One region of the Paenibacillus sp. FJAT-27812 genome, then DNA from elsewhere that is predicted to be linked to it. Evidence: riboswitches for the same ligand, from Rfam matches in the RefSeq annotation. Region 1 holds a riboswitch; the other holds the start of a gene.
What was found. A riboswitch is a leader RNA that binds a small molecule or an ion and turns the genes downstream of it on or off. The one in region 1 is predicted to bind thiamine pyrophosphate.

Region 1 (16,272 bases):
CCGCGCTCAAATACATGCCCTCTGACCATTTGTCTTCCACATGGACGCCAAGCACGTATGAGCGGTCCGCATGCATTCTCGCAAAATAAAAACCAAGCCCGTCATAAAACGGAAAGTGCGTGCAGGACACAACATGCTTACATGTCATACGACGCCCTTTGCTGGTTATAACCTGTGGATGCGCGCCAGGCTCGACATCCACGGCAGTTGTATTTTCGTAAATCGTCCCTCCCGCTTCTACAAACTTAAGCACGAGGGCGGACAAATATTGTAGCGGATGGAACTGTGCTTGATTATGCATAACGACTGCTGCTCTAGCAGGCAATTCCAGCGGAGTTTGATCCAAATAAGCTCCTGGTATCCCTAGCGCGGCGTATGCGGACATTTCCTTCTCGAGCTTATTTATGTATTCGTTGGAGTTTGTATAAACATAGGCGTCTTGTACCGAAAATCCGCAATCGATATCGTTTTGCTCAATCGTTTGCTTCATGAATTGAAGGGCCTCATGATTAGCTTTGTAATATAAGGCTGCTTTCTCTTCTCCTTCGCGCTGGATAAGCTCATCATAGATCAAATCATGCTGTGCCGTTATTTTAGCCGTCGTATGTGCCGTCGTTCCGTTTAGAAGCCGTCCCGCTTCGATGAGCACGACGCGAAGTCCCTCTTTAGCAAGCAAGTACGCCGTTGTTATGCCTGAGATACCGCCGCCGACGACAACAACATCGGTTTCGAGATTTTGTTCAAGCGCGGGATAAGATGAAAGCTCGGATGAAGTTTCAATCCAGTAGGATTCCGGGTATTTGGGCAACTGATCCTTTTTTGACATTGCTGATCTCCTCCTTGTCTATATAGCACCTTAATTTGTGCCATTTGATTATGTTTCATTCTTTGTCCATGCGAATCCGAAGCAAACCAATAAATACGAATCGTACCGCGACTCGGGAGTAGAATAAGCGCCATATATTAGGACAGTTTATAGAGGACATTACTGACAAAGGAGGCGCTTTGCTTGGAGAGCTCATTCGAGCAATCTTTTTTGCCGATAACCACTTTTGCTAGTGGAGAAGGTCTTGCTTATCGGCCTGATATTTATTGCTATCCCATTCAAATCGTCAACGTGTGTTTTATAGGCGATCCGAATAAAAAACAAGACGGCTGGTTTCTCGTAGATGCCGGCATGCCTAGATCGGCGAAAAAAATTATAAAAGAGGCAGAGGAACGTTTCGACTGTCCGCCTAAAGCCATTATTTTGACGCATGGGCATTTTGATCATGTTGGTGCGATCATTGAGCTAATTGAGCGCTGGAGCGTTCCCGTATACGCACATAAGCTGGAGCTGCCTTACTTGACCGGTGAAGCTGACTATCCTCCCGCAGACCCCTCGGTTCATGGCGGGCTCATTTCGGAGATGTCCTCCTACTTCCCCCATGACGGCATTAATCTGGATGACCGCGTAAAGGCGCTGCCTGATAAAGGGGTTGTGCCGGGGCTCCCCGATTGGAAATACATCCATACGCCCGGTCACACGCCCGGCCATATCTCGCTCTTTCGCGAGGAGGACGGCACTTTAATTGCCGGAGACGCATTTGTGACGGTTAAGCAGGAATCGCTTTATAAAGTGATGACGCAGGAGCAGGAAATTAGCGGTCCGCCAAAATATTTTACGACAGACTGGATAGCCGCTGAGAAATCCGTAAAGAAGCTGGCTGATCTCAATCCCTATTTAGCTATTACCGGGCACGGGGAACCGATGTTTGGCGAGTCGCTCAAAGATAATTTATCGCTGCTTGCGAAAAAATTCAAAGAGATCGCCGTACCTGAGCATGGCCGTTATGTGCAGTAAAAATAAAAGCGGCATCCAACAAATAAAACCCCTGCCTTGGGTGGCAGGGGTTCTACGCGTTTCCCATTCAGCTTTAATGAAAGCCTTCGTCAAGTACGCTCGCGGTCACGGCTTCTTAAGCCCATCAATCCAAACAAGCCGAGTAAGCCAAGCCAGCTCCAATTAATCGGTTTTTTTGTTGCCGTAGCTGTTGTGCGGTACTGGTTGTCTCGTATGTTGGAATGGTCGTTAACATCGAGTGCGCGTGTCGTATTATCGACACCTCTATCGATATCGTATCGCATACCAGCATCAGGCACGGAATTGCCCATGCCTTTATTGCTGTAATTCTCCACTGCACCAGACTTCATGTTATCTGCAAAAGCGGGTACAGCCATTACGAATGTTAAGCATGCAACTACAGCAAAAACCGTCCAAAACTTCTTCATGTACTCGTCCCCTTTGTCTTATTATTTCGTGCATTTTATTTTGTCTCAAGCTCAAAAGATCTATGCGAGCAATGGGAATCAATTTTATGCTTATTCCATTAAACTTCCATAATTTGAATACATAATCGAAAAAATGAGTACTTTTTTGCAAAAGTTTACAATGCTATTCTTTGGGAGGGGATGATGATCGTATGAAGAGGAGTGGATAAACAGTCTGACGAAAATTGCAAACGCTTTCAGATAAGCGGCTAACGACGATGCTTATGACTTCGATGTACAAAAAAGAGGAGGCGTGATGATTTTGAAAAAAAGTTTGCTTCTCATGCTTTGCAGTACGCTTTTGCTTGGCTTATTGTTTTCGGTATCGAGGCCAACTGTTGCTAATGCGGCATTTGGATCGGGAGATTTTCTGAAAACAAGCGGCACTGTGCTTAAAAATAATTGGGGAGCCGGCTCCGTCATTAATCTGCGGGGAACGAATCTCGGCGGTTGGCTGCTGCAGGAGGATTGGATGACGCCTGCTGGCGCTGTCGATGAATACACGATTCGGCGGACACTCATTAACCGGTTCGGTGAAGCGGACGCTCAAACGTTGATTAACGGCTACCAAGACACATGGATTCAAGCAAGCGACCTTGATATGATTAAAAATATGGGCATGAACGTCGTCCGCGTCCCTCTCTACTGGGAGGACTTTATGTATACGAACGGGACGATGAAGCCGGATTCGATTACGTTCCGCAAGCTGGACTGGCTTATTACGCAGGCTGGCAACCGCAACCTCTACGTCATTTTAGACCTCCATGGAGCTCCAGGCGCGGCATGCCCTTGGCATTCCTGCGGCCAAGAAAACTCGAACCAAATGTGGACAAACGCCACGTATCAGAACTGGACCGTTCAAATTTGGGAGCGGCTTGCAACCCGTTATAACAATAACCCGACCGTCGCCGCCTATGACCTGCTTAACGAGCCGCTCGTCACGATGGGAGCGGGCGAGAACGCGGCTCAAATCAAGCAAAAGATGGATTTCTTCAATAGGCTGTACCAAGCCGTTCGCGCTAAGGACCCTAACCATGTCATCATCATCGCAGCCTTCTTCGACTGGTTTGCTGCCTCCCCTCCTTCTGCTTATGGCTGGAGCAATGTCATGTATCAAACCCATCATTATCAATTCACCGATTATAACGACTGGAATTTGACCAACTCCGAAATCGATAGATGGCTCAAAGATATGGCGCTTTACCAAAAAAACTGGAATGTTCCGGTTTATGCAGGCGAATTCTCTTTTGGGCAAAATGATTTATACGAAAAATGGCTGAACGGTCTCAATGGCTTAAACGCCTCATGGACGAATTGGAGCTATAAGGTCAAGGGCGGAGGCAACTGGGGTTATTACATCAATAACAACAACCCTGCGCCAAACTTAAACAGCGATAGCGCAGCCACTATCGCAGCCAAATGGAATCAGTTCGCAACCGCCAATTTCACCTCGAATACCGTCTTTCAAAATTTAGTGAAAAAATATACGGGCGCGGCGCCTGTTGCTGCAACATGGTCCAGCCTCAAAGCGAATGCAAACAGCACTTTTGTGAGCGCGGATAACGCCGGACTTAATCCCTTGATCGCCAATCGGACGACTGCCGGAGATTGGGAACGGTTTAAGGTCATCAATAACGCAGACGGCACGATCTCCCTGCTCTCGCTCACCAACCTTAAATATGTTCAAGCCGATCTTAACAACGGCGGCCGCTTGATCGCGAATGCCTCGTTCATTGGGACATGGGAGAAGTTTTATAGGCAGGATTTAGGCAACGGCCTTGTGGCGCTGAAATCTGCTGCAAATAATCTCTTCGTATGTGCGGATTTGAACAATGGCAATGTGCTGTACGCGAACCGTACTGCGGTCGGCGGCGCTTGGGAGCAGTTTATTATCGCTTCGGCTCCCTGAGCAGCGAATAGAGGCAATAATTACCGCTCCTTTCATTTCAACAAACCGACAAACATTTTTAATCTTGGGTTAAGGTTCGCTTTTTATAATAAGAGACATCAACCCCACTGTTGATATATAGTTCTAGGACACCGGCCCACAGCGATGTGGGCCATTTTTTTGTCTTCCTCACCTGCTGCGCCACATTAATTGGAACCATACAACCCATAAAAACGTTATAACCGAATATACTGTCTGGAAGTGGCTGCTTACGAAGAAGGTTTTGCCGAGCAAAACCTAAGCTTTAGGAGGCGATTAACGATGGAAACATTCGGCAGAGGCTGTCTGTACATTATTTTTGGTGTCATTATCGTAATGGCACTGGCATTTATTGTTGGAGGCACGATTACTATCCCTTGGTACATTCTCATTCCCCTTATCATACTCGCTTTCTGGGCCGCATCCAAAAAAGGTAAATGAATGGCATAAGCCATGCAGCGCAACATAAACCGGCATTCCCGCAGCTCGCGGCAGGATGCCGGTTACGTTGTGCCCAGTGCTTTTAAATAAACGGTTTCTTAGGTGGAGGTTAAACCTTGAGCATACATAATGAAGAAGATATCATTCGGCTAGTGCGTGAAGACAAATGGATGATGGAGGTATTAAGCGCCGCCAAAATGCTGCAATTGCCGGATTGGTGGGTATGCGCAGGCTTCATCCGCTCAAAAATTTGGGACGTGCTGCATGGCTATCCGCAGCGGACAGCCACACCGGACGTAGATGTCATTTATTTCGATGCCAGCAATCTGGATGAAGCTGTCGAGAAGAAGCTTGAAGCCGAGCTTCGAGCCTTGAATCCGACTGTCCCATGGTCCGTTAAAAACGAGGCAAGAATGCATCTCATCGACCATGCGCTGCCTTATACATCCTCCGTTGATGCTATCTCCAAATTTCCAGAGACCGCTACAGCGCTCGGACTTACGCTTAATCATCATAATAATGTTATACTGGCCGCCCCTTGCGGAATCGACGATGTCATTCATATGGAGGTCAAGCCGACTCCCTTTTTTGCTGGCTCGAATGAGAAGATGAAGCACTACGAGTCGCGTATAGCGAACAAGAACTGGCAGCAAATTTGGCCGCTGGTAAGGATTGTTGAGCCGGAGCGGTCTAATAGATTCGAGTAATCCGTACAAAAACCAAGCCAGCGGCTGCCCGCTGGCTTTATTTTACGCTAAGCTTATGACTCTTCTTACGTAAGCAAAATAATACGCGCTGCCGGGTCCCAGCTTGCGGCAAGCCCAAGCTCTGCTGCCAGAGCGCGAACCTGAACATAACCCGTCGCTTCGGACAAAATGGATTCTAGCTCTTTGCCATTTACGGTTACATGCGTTCCCGTCCAACTAATCTTTGCGCCAAGCGCTTCGCCAAGCGCCCTTGCAGGCACCCAAGTCACCCCGTTAAGCAGGTAACCATCCGATATAACCTTGTCCTTGTATTCAACATCAACATGCTCAGCATCCTTGAGCTTCTCCGGCTTTGGCTCCTGCTGAAGGCTTAAAGCATCATATTTTTTCAAATTATACTGCGTAATAATAGATTTTAGTTTAGCTGGATATGCGGGATCGGTTGCATAGCCGCATGCGAACAGCATGTCAGCCTGCTGCTCCGGCGTTACAGCACGGCGAACGCGCTCATACCTCGGAGTTGCCAGCAGCAAATCCAAATCCTTATAAAAATCATACACGCTGTCATAGGCTCGAAACGCGGCTTTTGTTTTTGAGCTGCGCCCATCGACAACTTCCCAGGTTCCTTTTACTACCGCTTTGCCATGCCAATATGCGTTCGTCTGCCCGCTGCCAACCTTTATTCCGCCTAAATTATTCCAAGAATGAATGACGCCTCCTGTTTCAAGAAGATTTTGCGCTAATCGCACGGATGGAAACATCGGTGATCCTTCTCGCTTAACCCGCAATACAATCGGCGCTAATATCTCGATAAATTGTTCTTTTGTCAGCTTTGCCATCTCCTGACCCCCTTCTGCCTACGTGGCACGCCTCGTTACCCTGTCCTTATCTTTGTATGCGGCGGATGCGGCAATTGCAATGGACAAAGCGGTACGATTGTAGCAAGCAAAAGCAAAGGCCGCCATGCAGAATCTTTCCTTCTGCATGGCAGCCCTAATTTAAACGACTAGAGTCCGTAAAACCGCCGCGTATTGGCAAGCAATATTTCCGCGGCCTGTAAAGCGGGTAGCTGCTTAATCTGAGCGATATGCTTAGCTGCATCGGCAGCCATCGCTGGGCGTGTCGGCTGGCCGGCATAAGGCCCTTCGAACGGCCACGGTCCGTCCGTTTCAACCATGAGCTGCTCCACCCGATACTGCGCGACAAGGCGCTGAATCTCTTCCTCGTACGCAACGTCCGGCGTAATCGAGACCATATAGCCGCTGGCAGCCATCCGGCGAACGACGTCCTCACTGCCCTTGAACCAGTGAAAGTGCGCCCTGCGTACGCCGTGCTTCTCTAATAAGTCGCAAGCTTTGTCCGCATCCTCATATACCGCATGCAGCACAATCGGACGATCGAGCTCACCGGCAAGTGCAGCGAAGCGCTCAAGCAGCTCCAAATACGGCTTTTCGTCAAATGGCAAACCCGCTTGCGATGCTTCTAACCGCGTATAATACGGCAATCCAACCTCGCCGATCGCAAATCTCTCACCCGCCGCATGGCGAAGCCGAATCCACGCGAATAGCTCATCCAGCTCCGCTTCGGGTGGAAGCGGCTGCTCCGGATGAAAGCCGTAGGCCGGATGCACCCGTCCGTCAAAGCGATTCGCGATTTCACGGTTCACCACCGAGGATTGCAAATGCATCGAGACGGCAACCACAGCTGCAACGCCTTCCGCGAAGGCGTCCTCCAGCAGCGAATCCCGCTCCTCCTCCGCATATAAATCGACATGGAGATGTGCGTCTATGCATGACCCTGCGGTCCATGCAGTCTTTAAAGCCGATTGCTCCTCACGCTCGTTCCAACCAAATGCTGCAGCCACCTGTTAGCTCCCCTCCTTCGCGCCAATCTTAAGCAGCTCATAAATACGCTGCTTCAACGTATTGAACACCGGATCTGTCCATAATGCTTCATGGCGCGGACGCTCAAACGGTACCTGAAATTCCTCGAGCACTACGGCAGGCGAAGCGGACAGCACGATAATCCGATCGGACAAATACAAGGCTTCTTCGATGCTATGCGTAACGAGCAGCACCGATCTGCGGTTATGCTCCCAGATCGACATGAGCCACTGCTGCATTTGCTGCCGCGTCAATGCATCCAAGGCGCCAAACGGCTCATCGAGCAGCATCAAATTCTGCGGCGCAAGCAAAGCCCGAAGAAAGGAAACACGCTGCTGCATGCCGCCGGACAACACATGCGGATAGGAATTCGCATATTCATGCAGCCCAATCCGCTCCAGCCACTCTTTTGTTTTCTCCTTCGCCGATTTTCGGTCAACGCCTGAGATCGTAAGCGACAGCTCAATGTTGCCGGCAACGGTTTGCCAGTGGAGCAGTGAAGATTGCTGCGGCATATATGAAATATGTCCCCGCTCGCCGGTCGTTTGCTTGCCGTCGATACATATCTCGCCTTCCGATGGCCGCTCAAGGCCGCCAATCACTTGAAACAAGGTCGTTTTTCCGCTGCCAGAGGGTCCTATAATGGAGACGAATTCCCCATCCGCTACGGAAAACGATAAGCCCGCCAGCACCTCTTTGCTCGAGGCGCCTTGCCCAAATCGCTTGCGGATGCCCTGCACCTGCAACGTCGCCTGCAGATTCTCATCTATATTGCTCATTCGCTACCTCACCTCTTTCTTAGGGCGCCAACGAATGACAAGACGCTCCGCCAAAGTGACTAGACCAAATAACGTCAGGCTAAGCGCAACGATAATGATGACCGCCGCGAACACGCGATCGGGCATAAAACCTTTGGACGAAATGAGCATAAACGAGCCCAGTCCTTTATTCGTACCGAGCCATTCGGCTACAACCGCGCTGAGCACGCTGTAGGAGGCCGCGATTTTTAATCCGGAAAACAGATGGACAATGGCGTGCGGCAGCTCCAATCGCCAAAATAGCTGCCACTTGCGAATCCCGATCATTTGCAAATAGTTGCGCAGCTGCGCGTCGGTGTTCATTAAGCCGCCCAGCATCGCAACCGTTATTGGGAAAAAACATACCATAATGACAAGCAGCGCCTTCGGCAGCAAACCCCAGCCGAGCAGCATCGTCAAAATAGGCGCAATCGCTATAACGGGTACGTTTTGCGTCAAAACGAGCAAAGGGTATACCGCCGTACGTACGCCGGGAATTAAATGCAGCAAAGCGGCGAGCACGAAGCCCACCGCCGATCCCCCCACGAAGCCGATTAGCGTAAGCTGCACCGTCGCTTCTGTATGCATCATTAGCCTTGGCCAAATATCGATTGCTTCTTGAACGATTGAGATAGGAGACGGAATCAGCCACTCTTGGAACAACCCAAGCGCGGTTGCTGCCTGCCAGCAAGCAATTAGCGCGATAAGCACTGCTGATGGCGGCCAGGTTTGGGACCAAAGCGTTCTCTTATTGCCCATCTGGATATTTCTCGAGCAGCCTGCCCATCGAGGCGCCATTAGCCGGATTGTAGTAAATTTTGATTTGTGAAATGACAGATGGACAGCCCATCTCCGTCATCGCTTCGCTCATCGACTGCACTACGCCAAGCAGATGGCTGAGCTCGCCCTCCATCGTCGTTTCAAGCGGCGCTACGCGGTACGGTACACCCGCTGCTTTGATGATCTCGATTGCCCGGTCCACGTAAGGGATAACACTCTCGCCACCCGGCGTAGTCGGCAGGATTTGAATGCTTACTAATGCGTTTGCCATTAGAATTCCTTCTTTCTCATCGATGTTGGCGCAAGGCGGCAGATGCTGCCGCCTCCCTATGTTCCTTTATTCCGGCAAAAATTCGTTCGTAAAGGCTTTGTCCGCTTCAAGCTCTTTCTCCAGCAGCTTGTGCTCGAACATCCAGCTCGCGTAATTTTCCCATACGCTAAGCTTTTGCTCGCCCCAACGCGGCGCGTCGTCCTGATATTTCGGGCTTAGCCATTTTTGGCTTGCGCGCACGAGATCCGCGTTCAAATCCGGCTCCGCTTTAATCAAAATCTCTGCCGCATCCTCCGGATTGCCGATCGCGTATTGGTAACCTTTTGCCGCCGCAGCCGTGAATGCCTTAACAAGCTCCGGCTTCTCTTTAATCATCTTCTCGCTTGTCGTCAGCACCGGCGTATAATAATCCAGTTTGTCGCTGTAATCGGTCAAATAAACCATGTTGATTTTTTCGCCGCGAAGCTCTGCTTCCACACCTGTCCAAGCATAATAAATCCATGCAAAATCAATATCGCGCTTAACCGCCGTGAAGAAATCGCTGTCGCCGATGCTGATCAGGTTTACTTTGCTGACATCCGCGCCCTTCTCCTGCATTAGCGATTGAATGACCGCCTCCTCGACAGGAGCGCCCCAGCCGCCATAGGTTTTGCCTTCGAATTTCTCCGGCGAGTCAATGCCTTTCGCAACCGGAGAAGCGAAGCCTGAAGTGTTATGCTGAATGACCGCTGCAATCGACACGAGCGGAACGCCTGCGATCCGAGCCATGGTAATCGATTCTTGATAGCTTACGCCGAACTGCACATTGCCCGAGGCTACCATTTGATCGGCGCCGCTTTGGCCAGGCTGAATAATTTCAACGTCAAGCCCCTGCTCCTTGAAAAAACCTTTATCTCTTGCTACATAAAGTCCGGTATGATTCGTGTTAGGCGTCCAGTCCAGTACAACCTGCACCTTCTCCAGCGGCTTGTCCGCTGCTCCCTCTTGCTCTTGCGGCGGCTTGCTCGCTTCCGGCGCGTTGTTGTTTGTGCCGCAGCCTGCCAGCGCCATGACGAATACGAGCATAGCCGCTACTATTCTCCATGATTGGCGACCCGTTTTCTTCTGATTCATGATGTGTTTGTTCCCCTCTCACTGCTTCTATTTGTGTAAAATGACGAGTCCGCATCAGTGTCCGGTTGGCAACAATTAAAAAAAGCGTCCCCCTAATCCGGAGGACGCCATGTGATTGGCTGTGCAGCTGTTTGAAGCAGCAAAGGCTTGATCGCTAAGATCAGGCTTGCTGAATAAACAGAGCTTCTGTCCCTACGCTGGCATTATCCAGATCAGGTTTAACGGGTCGGAATTGTACAGATAATTCCCTCTCAGCCGGCCTAACCAGCTCCCCGGAACATATTCGGTTCGTCAATACTTTCAATTGTATAGCAAAACCCAATCATAATGCTACTCTTTTTTTGAAAATGATTATCATCAAGCCTGCAAACCCTTCGTCTTCCGGCATAGCGCCACCACATACATAGGCTCGGCACTCTTAAGCAAATGAAGCGGAATCAGCTCATCCGGCGTCCAAGCTCGCTTATGCTCCTTGCCCCGGCCCGGCGCGATGCCGTTCGTCTGCCGCAGCCAGCGCATTGCCGGAAACAGGGAATCATCGAACGCATTTTGCCCATACACAGCCTCGACCGCGTAGTGCTGGACAAGCTCGCCGATCAGCTCTGCCGTGCGGTACTCAAAGCGATGATGCTCGTTAAAAGGCCGCTCCTCAAAATAAATATGCGTGTTCGTCACGGTGCGGTTCGGCGTCGATACGATAAACAATCCGCCAGCCTTTAGCACCCTAGCCGTCTCCTTAATAAAGTCCGCTCCCGAAGCGACATGCTCGATCGTCTCGAAGGAGACAACCGCATCGAAGGCTTCATCCTCAAAGGGCAGCCGCAGCACATCGCCCTTCACAAACGACACGCCGCCGCTGCCATAGTCCCGCTCCGCAAGCTCAAGCGACACACGGTCAACGTCAATGCCTATCACCTCGGCAGCACCCGCCTGCTTCAGCATCGCGCTTCCGTAACCTGCTCCGCATGCGGCATCCAGAACGCGCAGTCCATTTACCCGCGTACCGGCAAATTCATAACGTCTCATATGCTCATGATAAACGCTGTTGTAGCTTTGCTTAACCGCCTGATTCACAACCAGCCGCTCGCCGGTAAACTGTACGTCGTTTTGCTCTTTTAATAGCTCCTGCCGCTCTGGTGAAGGCATTTCCCGCTTCATTGCCTTGAGGGCTGCTGCCGGTTCAATCTTCTGCACGTTAACGTCTTCCAGCGATTTACCCTCCCTGTCATGGACGCGCCCTGGCTCGGCCGGTGTTACAACCGCCTCTGGCTCCTGCTCCTGAACGGAAGATGCAACACGGCCGTATACGAGCAGATATGCGGCAGTAAGCTCATCTGAAATCATTTCGTTCGTTACTTGCTCCAGCAGCCTGATATAGTCAAGGTGCTCCTGCGGTTTATGCTCCGCGAGCGTCACCTTCACATAAGCAAAGCCTGACTGCGTGAACAGCTGATTGACCTGCTGCTTCGTATACTGAATGGCGGCTTGGCGCTGCGCCTTCACATTTGTTGGGTCTAGATATTGCCTAATATTTTCAAAATAATAACGATTCGCGAAGCAGCCGATGATCCAGCCTCCCGGCCTTAACAGGCTGACCAGCCGCTTCATGGACTGCGGCGTTCCATAGGCATGCGCATCTCCGATCAGAATCCCGTCCAGCCCTTCGGCGGGCAATGTCCAGTCCTCCGGCTCGTTCGAGCGGAACACCGTAATTCCTGACGCCTCGGCAACTCTCGCCGCAAGCTCATTACGCTCGACGCCGTACCATTTGGCAGCTGGAAACTGCTTTAGCAAATGAAGGATCGTTGCCCCGCAGCCGCACCCGATTTCCAGGATGGAGCTGTCCTCGCGCCTGTATTCATGGGACTCCCGCTGTATGACGGTACTAAAATCCATTCGTATATACGTCGCCTCGCCTGGATCAAAGCCCCACTTTACTCTAAAAACATTCGCATTATTATTAAAAGTTTGCCGGAAGAGCTCCGGCTCGGAGCTGAAGGAGACGCTGCCGAAATGATGGATGAACGTATCTCCGCATAGCAGCAGCCGGTAACCTGCCATCCGCAGCCGCAAGCAGTAGTCATCATCCTCAAAGTTGCCGATGCCGAAACACTCGTCAAACGGCCCGACCCGCTCCCAAGCCTCCCGCTTCATAAGCAGGCAGTAGCCAACCAGCTTCACGCGCTCCTCCCACCTCGTTTTGTCGGGAATCGCATGCAGCGCGGAAGCGAACAGCTCCATCTCCTCTATCGTTTTGTACGTGACCGGAATCGTCGTCCAGTATGACGCTGAGTTCGTTACCGGGCCTACCGCACCAATTCGCTCATCGCTGAGCAAGCAGCGCTTTAAGCCGTCAAGCCAGCCTGGCGTGACGATCGTATCGTTATTTAGCAGCATAAGCAGCTCGCCGGAGGCTGCTGCGAGCCCTTGATTGCAGCCCTTCGGAAACCCTGCATTGCTGCCGTTGTCGATGACGATGATGTCGCTTTCGTTTGTTGCCCAATCCACCGTACCATCCGTCGATCCGTTATCTACAATAATCAGCTCATAGCAGCCTTTCTGCGTATGCCTGCGAATGCTCTCCACGCATTGCTTCGTGTAATCAAGCTTATTGTAGGTAACGAGAATAATGCTTGTCGTGCTCCTAATGGCATCGCTCACGCGTATCCCCCTCAAGCAAGCGTAAACGGCTTACGCAGTCCGTCGGCGGCAATGCTCGTATCGCGATGAAATATAAGCCGTTTCCTATGCTCATATTTCGATCTGTATCCATAAAATATGTCGGGGCTGCCGTTTCTGTGAGAAATGCCCTTCATCAATTGCCGCTACGCTGCCGCTTTATATTTTTTTCGTATGCCTACGATAAGCATAAGCAGCGGCAGCAAAACCTGAAATATCGGGGCAACCTTCAGCGTAATATCAAGGCCGATCCATATATGCATCGTATTATTTCTCTCCAAAAACGAAGCGGCGTAGATGATGATGCCAATCGGCATCACGCAATAGCGATAGGCAATGCCGGTTATGACGTTAAACGTGAATACCGAAGCCATATATAGCGCGGTCATTTTCACATAAAGCCCTATAAACAAGAGCAGCGTTACAATGACGTCAAGCCGCTCCAGAAAGTTGGCCAGCCTGATCAACTGCACAACCTCAAGCAGAGGCAGCGCCGTAAGCGCAGCTATCTCCGGTCCAAGAACGCAAATCGTGAGCGCATTCATAAAGATAAGAAACATCGAAACCCCTATAAAAGATAAATAGGAGACGCGTCCGATAATTTTTTTCTCGCTGACATGCTTCCAGAAAACGAAAAAAATAATCGTCTGCCCAAAGGGAAAAGACAATAAATCCGGAAATGCCGCCTTTACTACAGGCCCAATTCCATTCTCGAGGAGCGGAAACAGGTGCGAGATATGCGGCAACCTGGCAATGAACAGAAATAAAATAATGCCCATGTAGCTAAGCGCTGCTATAGGAAACAACAGCTGTACGACGCGGACAAACACTTCAAGTCCCTTGCTTACGGTATAAGCTGCAGCGCTCAAAATGAGCAGCATGACAATCCACTTCGGCGTAAAAGAAAGCAGCGCCATCATCGTGAGCTCGCCGACATCCCTTACGTTGCGCATCGATTCGTACGCAAACCAGAGCGCGTGCATAAGGCCAACAAAGCCGCCGATCCATTTTCCAAAATGCATGATGTAAAGCTCGGCAAGCTCCGATTCGGGAGAGCGCTTCTGTATGCGGACATAAATAACTGTAAGCAGCAGGCCGGCTAACGCAGCCAGCGTCATCGCCATCCATGCGTCCTGCTTCGCCTTGATGCCAAGCTCGAACAATGGCGTGCTGCCGATCAAAAATACGATGATCAAAATTGAAAGCTGATTTTTCCCGATCTGCTGCATACGGTCTCCTTTCCGATTATGAGCTTTCCTTCTTCTTCTGCTCCTTCTTAAAGCCGCTTCCGCTCATGCCTGTCGATAGAAGCTTAACCTCTACCGCAATTTTCACTTCCGTGTTAGGGAAAATTTCCATCCAGTTCTCTCGCGACTTCGACCACTGCTTCGGATACCTTTCATGAATCACATTGCCGAAGCCCAGCACATCAGCCCGGTGCTTGCGGACGGCCTTCCAGCCTTTCTCCATAATCGAAGCAATCTCCCGTTCAATGAGCCGCTCGACCTGATCGACCTGCCGCGGCTTCGCAAGCTCGCCCGCGCAGTTGTATTCCATCAGCGTCCCTTCCGAGCTCACATTCACATGCATGATCCACTTGCCGTTTGACAGCTCTGGACGCAGCTTGGTTTTTGCATGCGTAATCCGGATAGTCGAGTTCTTCTGTCCTTCCCCATCCGCCGCGCATGCAAAGGGGATCGTCGCTTTTTTCACATGATCTGCAAGCCACATCACGCCTTGGCTTTCTTCATTGTTAATCCAGCCTACCAGCTTGTCGCCTGCAATCAATCCCAAATCATATAACCTGACCTTAGACGGCGTGTTGGTGCGCGAGAGCTTTCCAACCGTATCCATGCTCTCGGTAGTCCCTGCCACGACCAATCCCGGCAGTCCTGTAGCATGGGTGGTGCCCAGCAAGTCCATCATCACTTGATGCACCGTCATTTGACGGAAGATCGAGCTGTTCAGCTCCTCGTTTGTGATCATGCGCTGAATGGCTGAAGCGGGTATTTTCTCAAGCGGAATGAGCTGCTCGAGCATTCGGCGCGCGCTCCCCTTCGACAAGTACACGCTCACCGTCTCGCGGGAATCATGATTGCGAAGATACGTGTCGAGCAGCGGCCCCAGCCCCTTGCGGGCAGCTTCCTGCCCAATAATGATGATTTGAGTATGCGAGAAGTAAAGGCGACGCGACGTTTCCTGGCTCGCTTTGCTGACTGCGCTGCGGAAGCTCTCGCCCTTCGTGGAAAACACGTTTACCGACGCCGAGTTGCTTGAAGCGCTCTGGCTGGAAATGGCTTGCGGAATGACAACCTGATACGTCAGCACCCAGTTCCCGTCCTTCCAATCCACTCCGGTTGCGGAAATTACGGCAATATCATTGAGCTCTACCCGATTCCAGCAGCCGGCAGCCAGCAAGCACACAATCAGCGGCAGCAGCAGCTTCCATTTAGTCATTGCCGTTCCTCCCTTTCTTTACGGTTTGCCGGAGTGTCGCTGTGCCGGCGGTTTTTTTCCGTTCGGGCGCCGCTTCGGATTGCGCAGGTTCAAATCAAGAGGACGAAGCACAATTGCCCACCAGGGCAGCCTCACGAACACGTCTCTCCATATCCCTTGCTTGGTTGGCCCTGGCGCGATCGGAGACATGTACGGCACCCCGAAAGAGCGCAGCGATGCGAGATGAATAAGCATAATCAGCACGGATATGAATATGCCGAAGAAGCCGAAAATGCCTGCCATAATCATGAAGGCGAACCGGATAATGCGTGAGGTTGCCGCCATATTGAACTCAGGCATAACGAAATTGGAAATAGCCGTGAAGGATACCACGATGACCATGCCCGCCGATACGATGCCCGCCTGCACGGCAGACTGGCCGAGCACGAGAGCGCCAACGATTGAGATCGCCGGGCCGATAGCCCGCGGCATCCGAAGTCCCGCCTCGCGCAGTACCTCGAACGTAACCTCCATGAGAAGCGCCTCGAGCAAGCCTGGAAACGGAATGCCTTCCCGCTGCGCCGCTAGACTAATAAGCAGCGTAGTCGGAAGCATCTCCTGATGATAGGTCGTCACTGCGATATATAGGGCAGGCAGCAGAATCGAAATCACATACGCGCCATAACGGATCATGCGTACGAACGTCGCAATATCGAATCTCTGGTAATAATCCTCAGGCGACTGGAAAAAGGTAAAAAAAGTCGTTGGCGCCATCAACGCCATCGGCGATCCGTCGACCATGACCACCACTCTGCCTTCAAGCAGCGCGGCTGCAACCGTATCGGGACGCTCTGAATTCAGCAGCGTCGGAAAAAGCGTGAAGGTCTCGTCCTGAATAAACTCCTCAATATATCCGCTCTCCAGCACG
Region 2 (16,272 bases), 2.0 Mb from region 1:
AGCTGAGCCGCGTCGATGAGCTCCGCTTTAGCGCCCCATTCGTTTTGCCACTGCAATCTGGATGCAATTGGGAGCGCATCCGCTTCGTGCATGAACACATTAATGCTTCCGCTTTGCACCCATTCAGCCGATAAGCCCGACAGCTCCTCGACAGCCTTGATCCATTCCGGATAACAACGAAGGCTGCTTAAACATAAATGAAAGAAAGCGTCGGGCTGCTCCGTATTTTCCGAGAAAGGAGCAAGCATGCCGGCAGCCGCGCCCGATGCTTGGCCGCCTAGCTCATTAGGCTCTATGAGCGTTACATTCATCCCTCTTCTCGCCGCTTCAAACGCACAGGACAAGCCGATGATGCCGCCGCCCAGTATAATTACGGATTGAGGCATTACATTTCTCCTCCACTGCCTGCTGTTTCAAACAAGGAGCCCGCCAAGTCGCTGCTTGCTGACGCGTAACGTTTCTTCGGAATGCGGCCGGCAAGCCTCGCAAGACGCCCAGCTTCAATTGCAAGCCGGAAGGCGCGGGCCATCATGACCGGGTCCTGCGCCTTCGCGATCGGCGTATTGGCTAATATGCCGTCGGCTCCCAGCTCCATCGCCTCCGCTGCGTCCCGTGCTGAGCCGATGCCGGCATCTATAATAACAGGGACGCTCGAATCCTCGGCAATAAGTCCCAAATTGTAAGGGTTCAGCAGGCCGAGGCCGCTTCCGATTGGCGAGCCGCCAGGCATGATCGCCGAAGCTCCAGCCTGCTCTAATCTACGGCACAAGATCGGATCGTCCGATGTATAGGGGAGCACGATAAAACCTTCGTTAGCCAGCTGCTCCGTAGCGCGAAGCGTCTCAACCGGATCAGGCAGCAAAGTACGGTGGTCGCCGCTGATTTCTACCTTTATCCAGTTTCCAAGCCCCGCTTCACGCGCCAATCGCGCAATACGCACAGCCTCTTCCGCCGTTCTTGCCCCTGACGTATTCGGCAAATATTTAATCGGCCTGTCCTCGAAATGCTGCAGCACCGAATCGTCCTCGACGTTTTCTAGGTTAACCCTTCTTACTGCAAACGTAATAACCTCCGAGCCTGAAGCCTCAAGCGCCTGCTGAAGAATCGCGGGACTTGGAAATCGCCCCGTACCGAACAAAAACCGCGACCCCAGCACATGACCGCCAATGACGAGCGGATCCTTATCTACCCAATCACTCAACCTGCTCAGCCTCCTCCGACAAAATGCACCAGCTCAATGGAAGCGCCGCTTTGCAGCTCAGTCTCTGCCCATAGCGCTCGCTGCACGATTGTGCCATTCAGCTCGATAACAAGCTTTTTATTTTGCTGTCCTAATTGCGCGATAAGCTCCTCGACCGTTCCGGCGCTTGACCGTTCTTTCCGCCCATTGATAATCAGCGTCTTCCGCTCCATCTTTTGCACGGGAGCAAGCTCACGGACAGCCGCCTCAAGCTTCTCCAGAAAAGCTCTGCATACGCCGGCCGGGTCAGCATTGCCTACAATCGCCGATACGGCGCATATGCGCCTCGCCCCCGCAGCAAGCACGCTATCCACATTGCCTAATGTAATGCCGCCTATCGCAACAAACGGAATCGTGATATGACGTGCCGCCTCCGTTACATAGCTGGTAGTGACAGCGGCGCGGCCCGGCTTCGTATCCGTTGGGAACACGGGACCGACTCCGATGTAATCAGCGCCGTCACGCTCAGCCTTTATAGCTTGCTGCAAGCTGTGAGTCGAAATGCCGATAATGCGGTCCGGTCCAAGCAAGGCTCTCGCATCTGCAATTGGCATATCCTCTTGCCCAAGGTGGACGCCGTCAGCATCCGTCTCAAGCACGATATCCGGATAATCGTTAATGATGAAAGGGACGTTGTATTTGCGCGTCAATATACGCAGTGCCTTCGCTTGCTCCAGCACTTCCTCCCTGGCTCCCGTCTTATTTCGAAGCTGCACGATCTCCGCCCCGCCGATCAATGCCTGCTCCATTACCTCAACAACGGATTTCCCCGGATGATTGTTTTCCGCCGTAATGGCGTACAGCCTAAAACCTCTCCAATCAGGCCTGCTCATTTACTTGCACCTCTCTCTATCGTCAGAATCATCGAATTTAGTCTAGTAAATAGGCATGGCATAACGAAATAGCATGCGCCGCATCCGCCGTGCCTTGCACAAGCACTCGCCCATCCGAAAAGAGGATCATCTGCTCGCCGCTTTGGAGCGCCGCCTTCACTAAATAGCGATTAACGGTCAGCTTGCAGCCTTGTGCCTCTAATGATTTCTCTAATATCGCCAGTTGCAGAGGCTTGCCTAAAGTCACTTGGACCGTATCTCTTCCGCATAATACGGTAGAGCTAATCGCACTCTCATCCTGACTATCGGTTTCGAGTATTGCCTTGGCGCCTCTTGCCGCTTCCTGCCCTGTGCCGCAATACCGGCAGTGCGCGCTGCCGGCGGGCAGCTTCGATTCCCTAAGCCGGAACGACCATAGATCGACGCTCAGCCAAGTCTGGCGTACGGCTCCTTGATTGCCGGAGAGCCATTTGATCGCCTCGCCCGCTTGCAGCGCAGCTACGAATTCAACGGCTGGCGCCAGTACGCCTACCGTATCGCAAGTATCTGCCTCGTCCTCCGAATCCTCGGCGCCGATCAGGCAGCGGAGGCATGAGGTCGATTCAGGAACTAACGTTGCCTGCATCCCCTGTGCCCCTGCCACGCCGCCATATACAAACGGAATGCGCTGCTTAAAGCATATATCGCTGAGCAGAAGCCGAGTCGCTGCATTGTCCGTGCCATCAAGCACCAGATGTACGCCGCTCGCTAGCGCTTCGATATTAGAAACATTCACGTCAGCAACTGTCGCTTCAATGTTCACGCTGCTGTTAATACGGCGCAGCTTATTGGCTGCGGCAACCGCCTTGGGCAGGACGGCAAGCGCATCCGCTTCGTCAAACAGCATTTGGCGCTGCAAATTGCTTGGCTCGACGAAATCCCGGTCGACCAGCCTGACTTCGCCTACGCCCGCGCGAACCATATGCTGCGCAAGCGATGCGCCAAGCGCGCCGATGCCGACAATGAGCACCGACGATTCGGCCAGCTTGCGCTGACCTTCCTCGCCGATTGCCGCAAATCTCGTTTGCCTGGAATAACGGTCCGAAAAAACCGGATCAGCCGCATCAGCCATAAATCATGCTCCCTGCCGCTTTGAACGCTTCCGACTTCTCCTTCATTCCCGCTTCAATCGCATCCGTCGTTTCCATCCCGTTCTGCGCTGCATACTCCCTGATGTCTTGCGTAATGCGCATGCTGCAAAACTTAGGGCCGCACATCGAACAGAAATGCGCTGATTTTGCCGCATCTGCCGGGAGCGTCTCATCGTGGTACGCCATCGCGCGCTCGGGATCAAGCGAGAGATGGAACTGGTCGCGCCAGCGGAACTCGAAACGCGCTTTGGACAACGCGTCGTCACGCAGCTTCGCCCTCGGATGCCCCTTCGCCAAATCGGCCGCGTGGGCAGCGATTTTATACGTAATGACGCCTTCCTTCACGTCCTCCTTATTCGGAAGACCTAGATGCTCCTTCGGGGTTACGTAGCATAACATAGCGGTACCGAACCAGCCGATCATTGCAGCTCCAATTGCCGAGGTGATATGGTCATAACCCGGCGCAATATCGGTCGTAAGCGGCCCCAGCGTATAGAAAGGAGCTTCATCGCAAACCTCTAATTGCCGGTCCATATTTTCTTTGATCAAATGCATAGGCACATGGCCCGGGCCTTCGATCATAACCTGCACGTCGTGCTTCCATGCGATTTTCGTAAGCTCGCCAAGCGTATCCAGCTCGGCAAATTGCGCCGCATCGTTCGCATCGGCAATCGAGCCTGGCCGCAGTCCGTCTCCAAGCGAGAACGACACATCATAAGCCTTCATAATCTCGCAAATCTCTTCAAAATGCGTATACAGGAAGTTCTCCTTATGATGTGCCAGGCACCATGCCGCCATAATCGAGCCGCCCCGCGAGACTATACCGGTAACCCGCTTCGCCGTGAGCGGTATGTAACGCAATAGCACACCCGCATGTATCGTAAAATAATCGACACCCTGCTCCGCTTGCTCGATCAGCGTATCGCGGAACACTTCCCAGCTTAAATCCTCCGCTTTGCCGTTTACCTTCTCCAGCGCTTGATAGATCGGTACCGTTCCGACCGGAACCGGCGAATTACGGACGATCCACTCCCGTGTCGTATGAATGTTTTTGCCCGTGGACAGATCCATGATCGTGTCGGCTCCCCACCGAGTCGCCCAAGTCATCTTCTCGACTTCCTCCTCGATGGAGGACGCAACAGCGGAATTGCCGATATTCGCATTGATTTTAACGTGAAAATGACGACCGATAATCATCGGCTCGCTCTCCGGATGATTGATGTTTGTCGGGATGATCGCGCGCCCAGCCGCAATCTCGCTGCGAACAAACTCAGCGTCCATCCCCTCGCGAATCGCGATGTATTCCATCTCTGAGGTAATGATGCCCTTCCGGGCGTAATGAAGCTGCGTAACATTATGTCCCGCTTTTGCCCGCAGCGGTTGTCTAACTAAGCCAGGAAACCGCTCAGCGCCTCGCTGGTTTGCCTTATCTTCCGTCATAAAACCGTTATCCTCGGGTTTTATATCTCTCCCCTCGTAATGCTCCACATCGCCGCGCCCGTTGATCCATTCGCTGCGAAAGGAAGGCAAGCCGCGCCGCACATCCGTTTCATAGCTTTCATCGGTATAAGGACCGCTCGCGTCATAGACCCGTATCGGCTCGTTCGGCTGCTCTTCGCCATTTCTTCCCGTGCTCGCCTCAAGGGCGATTTCCCTCATCGGCACACGAATGCTCTCTTTCGAGCCTGTAACATATACTTTACGGCTGCCCGGCAGGGGCGTGGTCATAATCGCCATAACAAAAAACCTCCTAATGGAATATGTAGAATTCCGCCTGGAGGCATGCGCAAGCATATAAGAAAGTTTGAAGCACCGCTATTTCCGCGCACGTATAGTCGCTACGTGTACGGCAATCGCTGGAGCGTGGTTGAACGGTTCGCACCCTCGCTTGGCGAGATTCGGCGCAGTCCGTTCAACATCAAAAAAACCGCTCCAGCGAGGGAGCGGTCGAAGTGTGCCGTCATACGCGCAACATCAAAAGAGAGTTTCCCCCATCATGACGAAGCTTTGAAAGTTCTCCGTTTCAGCAGTCATTCCAGCTGACAACGGCAGAGCTATCACGCGCAGTTGCATAAACGCACAATCCCACTTTCCTACGCTGGCATAACCCAGATCAGGTTCAAAGGGACCAAAGCAATTCGCTTTATCTCAGCCATGACGGCGCCCCTAGTGGATTTCCTTGTTTGACTATAACGTTAAGAGAAGAAGGGTGTCAACCCTCTATTTGCTATCTCCTTGCAAAATAGGACCAGCTACATGCCGCTTTCCTTCAGCAGCTTCACCCAGCGATCCGCCGTATGGCGCCATGTAAATGTCTGCTCGACGCGCTCTCTGCTGCGCTTGCCCAGCCTTTGGCGCAGCTGTTTATCCCGCAGCAGCAGCTGCAGCTTCTCGCGCAGCTCCGATTCGACCCGGGCTTGATTAACTAGATACCCCGTCTCGCCGTTGCGAATAATTTCCTTCATTCCGCCCGCTCGCGTTGCAACGACAGGAACGCCGCATGACATCGCCTCTACATTGACAAGACCAAAGGCTTCGCGCTGCCCGGACGGAACGACCGCTACATCGGCTACGAGCATCCAGCCCGGTACTTCATTATGCGGCACGTAGGGCACAAACCGAACATGGCCCGGGCATTTGCGTCCCAGACTCTCGAGCTTGCGCGCATACGCCGTCTTGCGATGGGAGCCATAAAACGGGCTTCCGACGATGACCACAACAAGCTCTGGATGGCTTTTCGCTAGCTGCGGCACAATATTCAGCAGATGGTGTACGCCTTTCAGCGGAATGAGTCTTCCCATGAACAGCACCACTTTTTTGTCGGTCAGCCCTCTTTTTTTCCGCAGCGCTTCCCTCTTTGCAGCGCCTGCGGCAGAGTATTGCGACGGGAAACGTACCGTATCCACGCCTGGATAAATAACCCGCAGCTTAGATGCAACCTCTGGCACTTTGGATACGACGACTCGCCTAATAAACTCGCTGTTCACGATGATTTTATCTGCGGCCTGCAAGCATTGATGCAGCTTCGCAGGTGATATATGATTCGGAGAAATAAAAGTAGAGGAATGCAAATAAAGCCAGACGCGTTTGCCTGGATTCATTTGCTTCATCGTCAGCACGAATTGGGGACGGTTCTCCACATCAATGACATGGGGAGAAAACCGTTTTACCGCACGGCCAACTTCATGAATATATCGCTGCTTGCTGGCGGCTGAAAACCTCTCGCAAACAACACCTTTAAACTGTCCCAGGCGCGGCAGGCTTCTGCTTAGTTTCCCATAAATGCGCGGCTCTGCGTAAGGCATCAGCAGCGGTGCAAACTTCTCAACCACCCGCTCAACCGAGCTGCTTCCTGAGGACGGAATGGGGAACGAGCCAGGGGTAACAATCGCTACTTTGATTGGTGCCATCTCATCGGATGCCTCCTACATGATCTGCTTATTTTGCAGTATCATACGCTCCCGGAAATGGTTTTGACACGGCCCTTCTGCCTATAGCTTGAACTTCATCTGGAATAATCCGGCTCTGCGCGCCGCCATATAGATAATCACGACTAACGGTCCGATGAAAACGCCGATTACGCCAACGAGCTTGAAGCCTACGTATAAACTGACGAGCGCTGACAATGACCCGATACCGACGGAGTCGCCGAGGATTTTTGGCTCCACAATGCGGCGGAACACGGTAATAACGAGGAACAGCACGATAAGCCCGATGCCCACATACATGTTGCCCGTAAGCAGTAAATAGCTTCCCCATGGAACAAGCACCGAGCCTGTTCCAAGAATCGGCATAATATCAACGATGATAATAAGCAAAGCGATCGCGAGCGGATACTTCACGTTAAGCACCAGCAAACCGAGCAAAGAAATAATATATGTAAGAGCACTCAAAATAAATTGCGAGCGCAGGAAGCCGAAAATCGACTTCTTGAGGTTGTTCAATAATTCATTGACCTGCGGTTGCGATTTCTCTTCAAACAATGACAACACGGTAGCTTTCATCGTATTGAGACTGAAGCTCATCATATAAACTGCTACCAAAAAAACGATAAAGAAGATAAACATGCCCGGAATGCTGGAAGCAAACCCTATAACGGAATTTGACAAGGTGCCTACCATTTTGGTCAGCGTGCTCGTTAATCCCATCAGCCAGTTTTCCAGCGTTTCAATCGCATCAGGCGGAAAATTTTGATATAACGACTGTGCCTGCACCATTAGATCGTCAACCATGTCGTTCGCATTTTCAAAATAGTTCGGCACCTTCTTGAAGAACGCGATGAGCTCGGCTACAACCTTGACGCCAAGCAGCGCGATTAAGCCTATAAGAATAACCGTAAACAAGCTGCTGGATATCGTTGCTGCCAAAAGCCGGTTCATTCGAAACTTTTTCATGAACAATTGATTTAACGGCTCCAGAAAAATCGCGACTACAAGCGCAAGCAGGAATGGCGCTCCGACTGTAAAAAACAAATAGAGCAGCAGCAAACCTAATCCGATAAATATGATTGTCTTGATCGACAACAGCTTCTCCTCCTCTCACTTATTCTATATGCGTCTTATCTCGCTATTAAGCCTGAATAACAGCCTCTCCCGCGCACTAGTCGATCACTGCGCTGCGCTCATGGAAATTAACATCTTTATAGTACATATCCTTAACGAGCAGATTGGGTCCGCAGCATGCTGCTGCCGGACAGTGGCAATTCACGCTTTGGGCGAGTGAATGGTCCAGCCATTTATCAAATAAATCCTCAAGCTTCGAGGTGCCTATGTTGCCAAAAGCAGGAACGTCGGAGAAGTCCGTTACAAAAACATCGCCGGTAAACAAATTGACGTTTAACCGATTCCGGCCGTCCGGATCGTTGCGGATCGTTACATTCGGTTCTTCCGCTAGCTTTCGCAGCAGCTTGCGCTCGAAGGGATTGTCGCTGCATTGGTAGAAGGGCAATGTTCCGAACAGCATCCAAACGGATTTGTCCCTTGCCTGAAGCAGGCGATCGATAGCCTCCAGCATTTGCTCGCGGGAGAGCACCGGCAAATCCTTCGCGAAGGAGCTCGGATACATCGGATGCACTTCATGGCGTTGGCAGCCCATTTCAACGATCAGCTTATGGATCTCGTCGATTTTGTCGTACGTTCTATAGTTAATCATGGATTCCGCGGATACGAGTACGCCTGTCTCGCTGAGACGACGCGTGTTGTCGATCATTCGCTCGTACAGCTTAGTCGCTGTCTCAAGCGATACCTGATGCCCGGCCTTAGCAAACCCGATTTGATGAAAATCTTCCGGAGACGTGTAATTGAACGAAATGTGCATGACATCAAGATACGGAGCAAGCTGCTCATAACGGCTATACGGGAGCGTCACGTTTGAGTTGATTTGAGAACGGATGCCGCGGCTGCGAGCATATTGAAGCAGCGGTACCATATAATCGCGTACCGTTCGATCGGAGAAGGACGGCTCGCCGCCTGTAATGCTGATCGTCTCAAGATGCTCCACTTCATCTAATCTCTCAAGCATCTGTTTGAGCGGCAGCTTGGCGGGCTCGGACAAAACAAGCGTATCGCCGACGGCGCAATGCTCGCACCTCATATTGCAAAGGTTGGATACGGTCATTTCCACGCTTGTCAAACGATGTCTTCCATATTGCTGCAGCGAACGAATCGGATCCCACGGATCATTCGTTGGCGATAAAACGGATAGCGGTCTACTGGTTTGTTGCAAATCTATTGTGTTCATTTTTTTCAGCACCTGACTTATTTTCTTGAATGAAACATTCTTGTTTTATTGTAATGCGCGACTGCGAAGGAAGCAAATAAATCGACAAAAAAAGAAGAAAAAAGGAGCCGTATCGGCTCCACACGCTCATCATTATTTAAATACCAGCAACTCTCTGCACTTCAGTCGAGTCGTCGTTCACGCTTACGATCATCATTGTCAGCTGCTTCGACAAGTCAATTTCATACGGGGATGCCAGCTCTTCGCCCGCTTCATTATACAAGACGCGAACGATCGGCCTATGCGGGTAAGCATGATTAAGATCAGCGACGATACCCGACACGCCTGATTGCAGCTTAACCGTTATTCCTATTGGATAGATAGCAACCTTGTCGCGGAACAGCTGCACCATTTTTTGCTCGTAGAGGGTTCCTGTCCCTGCATAAAGCCGCTCAATCGCATGATGAGGCAGCATTGGCGCGCTATAGACGCGGTTTGTTGTCATGGCATCGTAGGAATCAACCAGCCCGATCCACTTTGCGTAATCATGAATCTCATTGCCTTTGATCCCGCGCGGATAACCGCTGCCATCGATACGCTCATGATGCTGGAAAGCGCAGTGGGCTACCAACAGCGGAAGATTGGGCTCATCCTTCAATAGCTCATAGCCGATTTTTGCATGCTGCTTCATCGCCTCGAATTCCTCTTTGGAGAGGGAGCCGGGCTTTCTTAACACATCGATCGCGATTTGCGTTTTGCCGATGTCATGCAATAGAGCGCCCATGCCCAGCGTCGTAAGCTCCTCCTTCGAGTAGCCGTTCGACATGCCGAGAAGCGTCGTATAGACGCAGACATTTAACGAATGCTGGTACAAATAATGATCGACGGAGCTCATGTCCATCAGCATGATCATCGCATCCTTATGGCTGGACAGATCATCGATGATCATGTTCATCATCTGTTTAAAGGGCTGGGCGATATAAGGATATGTAACGCCCTTCCGCCGTGTCGGACGATCCATCATCTCGCGGAAGCTTGTTCGTATTTCTCTAAGAGAGGACTTTAGCGTCTCCTCACTGATTAAGGAAGGCAGCACAATATCTTCCGTTCTCGGATCTGCTATATACACATATTGAATCCCGCACTGCTCCAAGCGGGAAATTAGACGGTCTGTCAGCTCTATGTTTTCGCCGAGAAGGACGAGACCTTCCTGAGAAAATATTTTTTTGGCCAGTTTCATACCCGGCCTGCATCTCGCAATTGGCAACAAACGCATTTTCTCGATCCTTCCCCATAAAAAGATATGCTAACTATTACATCGGAAAAAGCCGTTCGTAATGTTAATGTACGGGAAAAACGAGAAAATCGCAACCATTTAATACTATTTTTTCGACATATCTTGTCGAGAAAATGCAAGATTTCTATTATTTCGATTCATCGCGCCATCTCATTTGTCGGCATTCGGAAATAGATGCAAAATTTAACAATTGATCAGCGATGACATCTCGAATAAACTCAGGTAAAAAATAGGTTAATTGAACCGCATTCGCAAGCGATTCATAACCTGCTTTGAAGCTGAACATATCGATTGTGCCAAGCGTATAAAGCCTTTCGTCGTCAAGTGGAGCTCCATTTACAGCTACCGAAACGAGCCTGCTCATCGGCGGCCTTGTTGAATCATAAGTTATGGACAAGCCGTCAATCGCAAGCGTTCCGAGCACTTCGCCGCGGAAGCCGTAGCCTTTGATCGGCTTTTCTATGAATTCAGGCAGAAGCGCCTGCTCCAGCGCTGTTCTTATATCTACACCTGCAATCGTCATTTTGCACGGATTGATTGGCGAGGGGCAGAGCGCATGCAACTCGCCTGCCGTCACCTCACCCTGCGCGAGTCCGCCAAGCAATTGGCCCGTGTTGACGATCCCAATCTCGGCATCCGTCCAGCGGCGCAGTCCAGACGCCAGCAGATTGCTAAGCGGCGACTCCCGCTCAAGTCTGGCAGGCAGCGGCTCCGCAAGCTTTGCAATCACCCGGCTCAGACGCTGCTGGCTCGACTTGCGATGGCTGCTGATGATCGCGGCAGCCTCAGGATGCTCCGCAAAAGCGGATGTAGGCACGACTTTTGCCCGGAACAAGGGACGGGCAGAAACCGGGTCGATCCCGATCTCTACCCGCCCGATATACTCCCCGAATTTGCCGGCTGCGCAAATCGTCGTGTCGCCAATGACTATCGGCTCTTCCAATAAATGATGGGTATGCGCTCCCAGAATGAGGTCGATTCCCCGAAGGCTTTCCGCCATCTTACGATCGGAGGTAATGCCAAGGTGAGACATCACGACCAACACGTCAACCTGGTCTCGCAGCCGGGAAGCTTGCGCTTGCAGCGCTTCAAAGGGATCTGATACCTCCCAGCCCAGCAAGGAATAAAAATCTTTAAAAGCTGCAGTTACGCCAATGATCCCGATCCGCAGTCCATTTTTATCCACAATCGTGCTCGGAAGGAGCCATTCAGGCTGTTCGCCGGTTGCGGATTCATGCAAATTAGCGCATACGACTGCGAACCTTGCACGGCTCGCGTATGCGTTCGATATCGTTTGATAGGAATAAGTAAGTCCTTCATTATTGCCAAGCGTAATGACTTCATAGCCTGCATCATTCAACAGATCTACATTTACGATTCCATCGCTGCCTTCCGTTTCTACCCGCATCCGATCCATATGATCGCCGCAGTCTACAGTAAGCACTTGGTCGCTGCCGTAAGTCCGCCGCTCCTCCGCGATGAAGGAAGCAATTTTGGCGGCATGCTCCAGACGGCTATGTATATCGTTACTATGAAGGAGCACCACTCGTGTACGAAAGTTGTCTGCCAAATTCATGCACGCCTCCTCATTGCTTCGTCTTAGCACCGTCAAGTCATTCTATCTGTTCTTACGCAAATCTTCCGCGGAAAATGTATGCTTAAAACCAAAGGCCGCTTCTTCTTGCTCCGTTCCTTTATGGTACGCCAGCTTAAGTTTGACAATACTCTTAACATTTAAGCATTTGCTGCATCCGTTAGGCACATAAAGGCGAATAGGCCCTGTCTTCTTCAAGGGCTCGCCATCAAGCTGGTATAAGACCGCTGCATGCTTAAGCTGCTCCCACGGAATCGAAGCCTCAAAAGCATCCGCCGCCTCGACAATCAAATGTGTGGGCGCCCCAGCCGTTTCTGCCGCGCCTGCTTGCCGGAGCCAGCCCGAATGCCAGCTATGCCAGTCAAACGCTTCTCCTGCCGTCTCAGGCACTCTATCGGATATGCTAAAGCTTGCTCCTGCCAGCCTCGCCATCTCGGCCGGACTTGTCATTGACAAGCCCAGCTCAAAATGCTCGATTCTAATCGTTTGCATAAATAACCGTCAGCCCCCTATTTGCGACATGCGTCTCTCCGTCGGCATGTGGGATTGTACGCCATCCGCCAGCTTCGCTGCCATCTCATGGTTTTCCGGCTTAATATCCATCGCTCTGAGCAGCAAGCGCTGCATTTCATCCGGATGTCCGAAGGCATCCTTCACATTCAATTCATCTACCCAATAGAGGCAGGGCTTGATCGAGCCGTCCGCCGTTAAGCGCAGCCGATTGCAATTGCTGCAAAAGTGGTCGCTGATTGGATGAATAAGTCCAAACGAGCCGCGCCCGCCCTTCATTTGCCAATCATCCGAAGGCCCGTTGCCGTGCACATTCGGCCCGCGGCTAATATCGTATCCCTCTTGCTCCGCTACTTCCAGCACGCGGGATAACGGCAAATAATGTTTTTTCCAGTTTTCATCGGCGTGTCCGATCGGCATATATTCAATGAATCTGACATGCAAAGGCTGCTCATAGGCAAGCTTAAGAAAAGCAGCAATTTCATCTTCGTTAACTTCCTTAAGGAGCACGCAGTTCAGCTTGATCGGATCAAAACCAACTTTTGCTGCCGCTTCAATCCCCTCCATCACGCGCTTTAATTCACCGCGCCTTGCGATAAAACGAAATCTGGAAGAGTCCAGCGTATCTAAACTTATATTAACGCGGTTCAAGCCTGCTGCTCGAAGCGCTTCAGCTTGCTTGGCTAAAAAGATGCCATTGGTCGTTAATGCTATATCACGAATGCCTGGAATAGCAGATAATCGGCTAATTAAGCCGTCTAAGCCTGGACGAATAAGCGGCTCGCCGCCCGTGATGCGCAGCTTCGTGATGCCAAGCGCCGCACCAGCCTCGACCACCTCTACAATTTGGTCATAAGACATCAAATTCTCAGATTCCGTGAACTCCATCCCTTCCTCAGGCATGCAATACAAGCATCGCAAATTACAACGATCCGTTACTGAAATACGCAAATAATCGTGTACCCGTCCAAAACGATCCGTCAATGTCGGCATGAATCTCACTTCCTTTCTGTCTACGTATCAGCATAACATTTTTTTATGAATTATGATATTCTATAAACAGCTTTGAGCCTAAACGATGAGAGGTTTTATACCATGAAATACAGCTGGTCAATCAAACTATTTGCCGGGCTTCCCGAACGTCTTGGGGTCCCTTCCATAGCTTTGTTATCCGATGCCGAGAAGATGAGCACCGCCGATCTCAAAGCAGCCATTTCTGCTGAGTATGCAGAGCATAAAGCATTGATACAAATTTCATTCATTGCCCGAAACCACGCCTACGCTGCCGAGGATACGATTTTGCATGTGTCGGATGAGCTGGCGCTGCTTCCCCCGGTCTCTGGCGGAGAAGAGCAGCAGAACGGAGCCCAGGTGCCTGCTCAGCGTTATGTCATAACCTCCGATGTCATTAGCTCGGATGAAGTGCTTGCTAAAGTTATCGTGCCCGAGCATGGCGCCGCCATCGCATTCGTTGGGACAACCCGCGAATGGACGCATGGACAGCGTACAGTAAGGCTGGAATACGAAGCATACGCGCCAATGGCCGTCGCGACGATGCAGCAAATCGGCGATGAAATCGCAGAGCGCTGGCAAGGCGCTTTGTGTGCGATCAGCCACCGCATTGGGGTAGTCGGTTTAGCGGAAACCAGCGTCGTCATTGCCGTATCCTCGCCGCATCGCGAGAGCTGTTATGAGGCTAGCAGGTACGCCATCGAGCGTTTGAAGCAAATCGTGCCTATTTGGAAGAAAGAAATTTGGGAGGACGGCTCCGAGTGGAAGGGCCATCAGCTCGGACCTTGGAACCCGACTGAGCAGTTGTCCGACTTTTAAGGCTGCTAGCTTGGCAGACTTAACTTCAGAAGGCTCTTAAGGAGATTATATGAAATGAACCAACCAAATCGTGAAAATATAGAAGCACCCGCTAGCGCAGCAGCGGTGCCTTCAGGCTCAGCTCGCTATGCGAGGCAAATCCGCTTTACACCTGTCGGAGAGAACGGGCAACAGCAGCTGGCAGGAAGCCGTGCGGCAGTGGTCGGCATGGGTGCGCTTGGATCCGTCATTGCTCAGCATCTCGTAAGATCAGGCACCGGATATGTGCGGCTTATTGACCGGGATATTATTGAATGGAGCAATCTGCAAAGGCAAGTGCTTTATACGGAGCAGGACGTGGTTGCTCTGCTTCCAAAGGCACAGGCTGCCGCCGCACATTTGCAAGCAATAAACAGTACCGTCATAGTCGAGCCCGTCGTAGCAGACTTAACCGCGGCAAACGCCGATGAATTACTTGCAGGTGTAGATGTCATTATAGACGGCAGCGACAATTTTTCTGTAAGATACCTCATTAATGATTATAGCGTGAAGCATAACATTCCTTGGATTTATGGGGGCGCGGTAGGCGCATCCGGCATGACGATGACGATTGTTCCAGGGGAGACGCCCTGCTATCGCTGTCTATTTAACGAGCCGCCTCCGCCCGGTACGACCGATACATGCGAAACCGCAGGCGTTATTTCGCCGATCGTAGACATTATTGGCTCCGTTCAAGCTGCCGAGGCGATTAAGCTTCTCTCCGGAAACGAACAGGCGCTGCATCGCACATTGTTTCAAGTCGATCTTTGGAACCATGCCTGGATGCCTGTATCGGTTGCCAGCGCGAAGCGCAGTGATTGCCTCTGCTGCGGAGAGCAGCAGTTCGATTTTCTGGATGAGCAGCTCTCTGAACCTGCAGCAGCGTCCCTTTGCGGGCGTCAATCCGTACAAATTACGCCAAATCAACCAAGCTCGCTTAACTTGGATGAACTGTCCGTCCGATTGAAGCCGGTAGGTGCTGTGACGTCCAATCGTTATTTGCTGCGCATCGCTCTTTCGGAGGGCTTGACTTTCATCCTATTCGGCGATGGCCGTGCTATCGTTCAAGGTACGGATGAATTAATAAAAGCAAGGTCCATATATTCCGAAATATTAGGTATTTAGTCGCTATTCTATTACCCTCTTATTGCCATTCCATTCATTCATTGCTACTATTGTAGGTACATTAGTTACTACAATCAATTGAGGTGTCTTGATGAGGGTTCATGTAACAGAATTAATCAATGGAGACCAATTAAGCAACGATACATTTAATAACTACGGACTTCATGTACTCTCCAAAGGAACAATCGTTTACAGCCAAGAAATATCAAGATTATTTCAGCATCAGATTGATTATGTTGATATCGAAGAGAGAGCCGAAGAAACCTCGCCTCGCACTCTCGAATCGACTGTAAATCCTAGATGGCTCCCTACCGTGCAGCCCATATACGAAAACGCTGTCAAAAATTTCGAAGGGCTGTTTTCGAAAGCGATGAACGAAGGGAAAATCGATGATGAAGAAGTATCGTCCATGCTTGATCCATTGCTCGAAAACCTACAGCTTGAGCGTGATGTCGTGTCCATGCTTTTGCTGCTAAACACCCAGGACGACTACACTTATCAGCACTCCGTGCAGGTAGGCATGCTTTCCTACTACCTTGCCACTTGGGTTGGCTATTCCAATGAAAAAGCGATTCAAATTGGCAAAGCGGGTTTTCTCCACGATATTGGAAAATGCCGGATACAGCAAAGCATATTAAACAAGCCCGGACGGCTTACGGACGAAGAGTTCGAGGAAGTGAAAAAACATACCATCTACGGCCATGATATCATTTCTAGTTCATTCAACGAGCCGTACTTAGCGATTGGCGCCCTGCAGCATCATGAACGGAATGACGGCACCGGCTATCCTCACGGATTAAGCGGCGATGAGATCCATCCTGTTTCCAAAATCATATCCGTAGTCGACATTTACAGCGCAATGATCTCAGAGCGGGTCTACCAGCAAAAACGCGACTTGCTATTCGTCCTTAAAGAGCTTTACCGTCTGAGCTTTAAAGAGCTGGACCCTTATACGACACACACGTTTATCAAGCATA

Region 2: it holds a riboswitch for thiamine pyrophosphate, as region 1 does, so the genes downstream of both, thiC (phosphomethylpyrimidine synthase ThiC) here and ADU23_RS21765 (ABC transporter substrate-binding protein) in region 1, are expected to answer to the same signal.

Annotation. Positions count from the first base shown of each region.
Region 1 covers NZ_LIGH01000001.1:5,191,115-5,207,386, reverse strand. The annotation lists gene ADU23_RS21815 (FAD-dependent oxidoreductase) at 1-826, opposite strand, end outside; gene ADU23_RS21810 (MBL fold metallo-hydrolase) at 1,010-1,843, shown strand; gene ADU23_RS33295 (WGxxGxxG family protein) at 1,933-2,271, opposite strand; gene ADU23_RS21800 (glycoside hydrolase family 5 protein) at 2,567-4,219, shown strand; gene ADU23_RS33290 (hypothetical protein) at 4,520-4,678, shown strand; gene ADU23_RS21795 (nucleotidyltransferase family protein) at 4,795-5,385, shown strand; gene ADU23_RS21790 (glucosaminidase domain-containing protein) at 5,451-6,224, opposite strand; gene ADU23_RS21785 (TatD family hydrolase) at 6,392-7,174, opposite strand; gene ADU23_RS21780 (ABC transporter ATP-binding protein) at 7,253-8,047, opposite strand; gene ADU23_RS21775 (ABC transporter permease) at 8,051-8,824, opposite strand; gene ADU23_RS21770 (thiamine-binding protein) at 8,814-9,116, opposite strand; gene ADU23_RS21765 (ABC transporter substrate-binding protein) at 9,183-10,229, opposite strand; TPP riboswitch at 10,402-10,514, opposite strand; gene ADU23_RS21760 (methyltransferase domain-containing protein) at 10,587-12,890, opposite strand; gene ADU23_RS21755 (GerAB/ArcD/ProY family transporter) at 13,055-14,137, opposite strand; gene ADU23_RS21750 (Ger(x)C family spore germination protein) at 14,154-15,365, opposite strand; gene ADU23_RS21745 (spore germination protein) at 15,384-16,272, opposite strand, start outside.
Region 2 covers NZ_LIGH01000001.1:7,230,663-7,246,934, forward strand. The annotation lists gene thiO (glycine oxidase ThiO) at 1-386, opposite strand, end outside; gene ADU23_RS31090 (thiazole synthase) at 386-1,201, opposite strand; gene thiE (thiamine phosphate synthase) at 1,207-2,073, opposite strand; gene ADU23_RS31100 (ThiF family adenylyltransferase) at 2,111-3,184, opposite strand; gene thiC (phosphomethylpyrimidine synthase ThiC) at 3,177-4,940, opposite strand; gene ADU23_RS33075 (hypothetical protein) at 4,986-5,246, shown strand; TPP riboswitch at 5,277-5,381, opposite strand; gene ADU23_RS31110 (glycosyltransferase family 4 protein) at 5,456-6,613, opposite strand; gene ytvI (sporulation integral membrane protein YtvI) at 6,695-7,726, opposite strand; gene yfkAB (radical SAM/CxCxxxxC motif protein YfkAB) at 7,803-8,942, opposite strand; gene ADU23_RS31125 (HD-GYP domain-containing protein) at 9,079-10,197, opposite strand; gene ADU23_RS31130 (bifunctional metallophosphatase/5'-nucleotidase) at 10,346-11,794, opposite strand; gene ADU23_RS31135 (hypothetical protein) at 11,837-12,304, opposite strand; gene moaA (GTP 3',8-cyclase MoaA) at 12,314-13,315, opposite strand; gene ADU23_RS34010 (molybdenum cofactor biosynthesis protein) at 13,418-14,152, shown strand; gene ADU23_RS31150 (ThiF family adenylyltransferase) at 14,207-15,295, shown strand; gene ADU23_RS31155 (HD-GYP domain-containing protein) at 15,387-16,272, shown strand, end outside.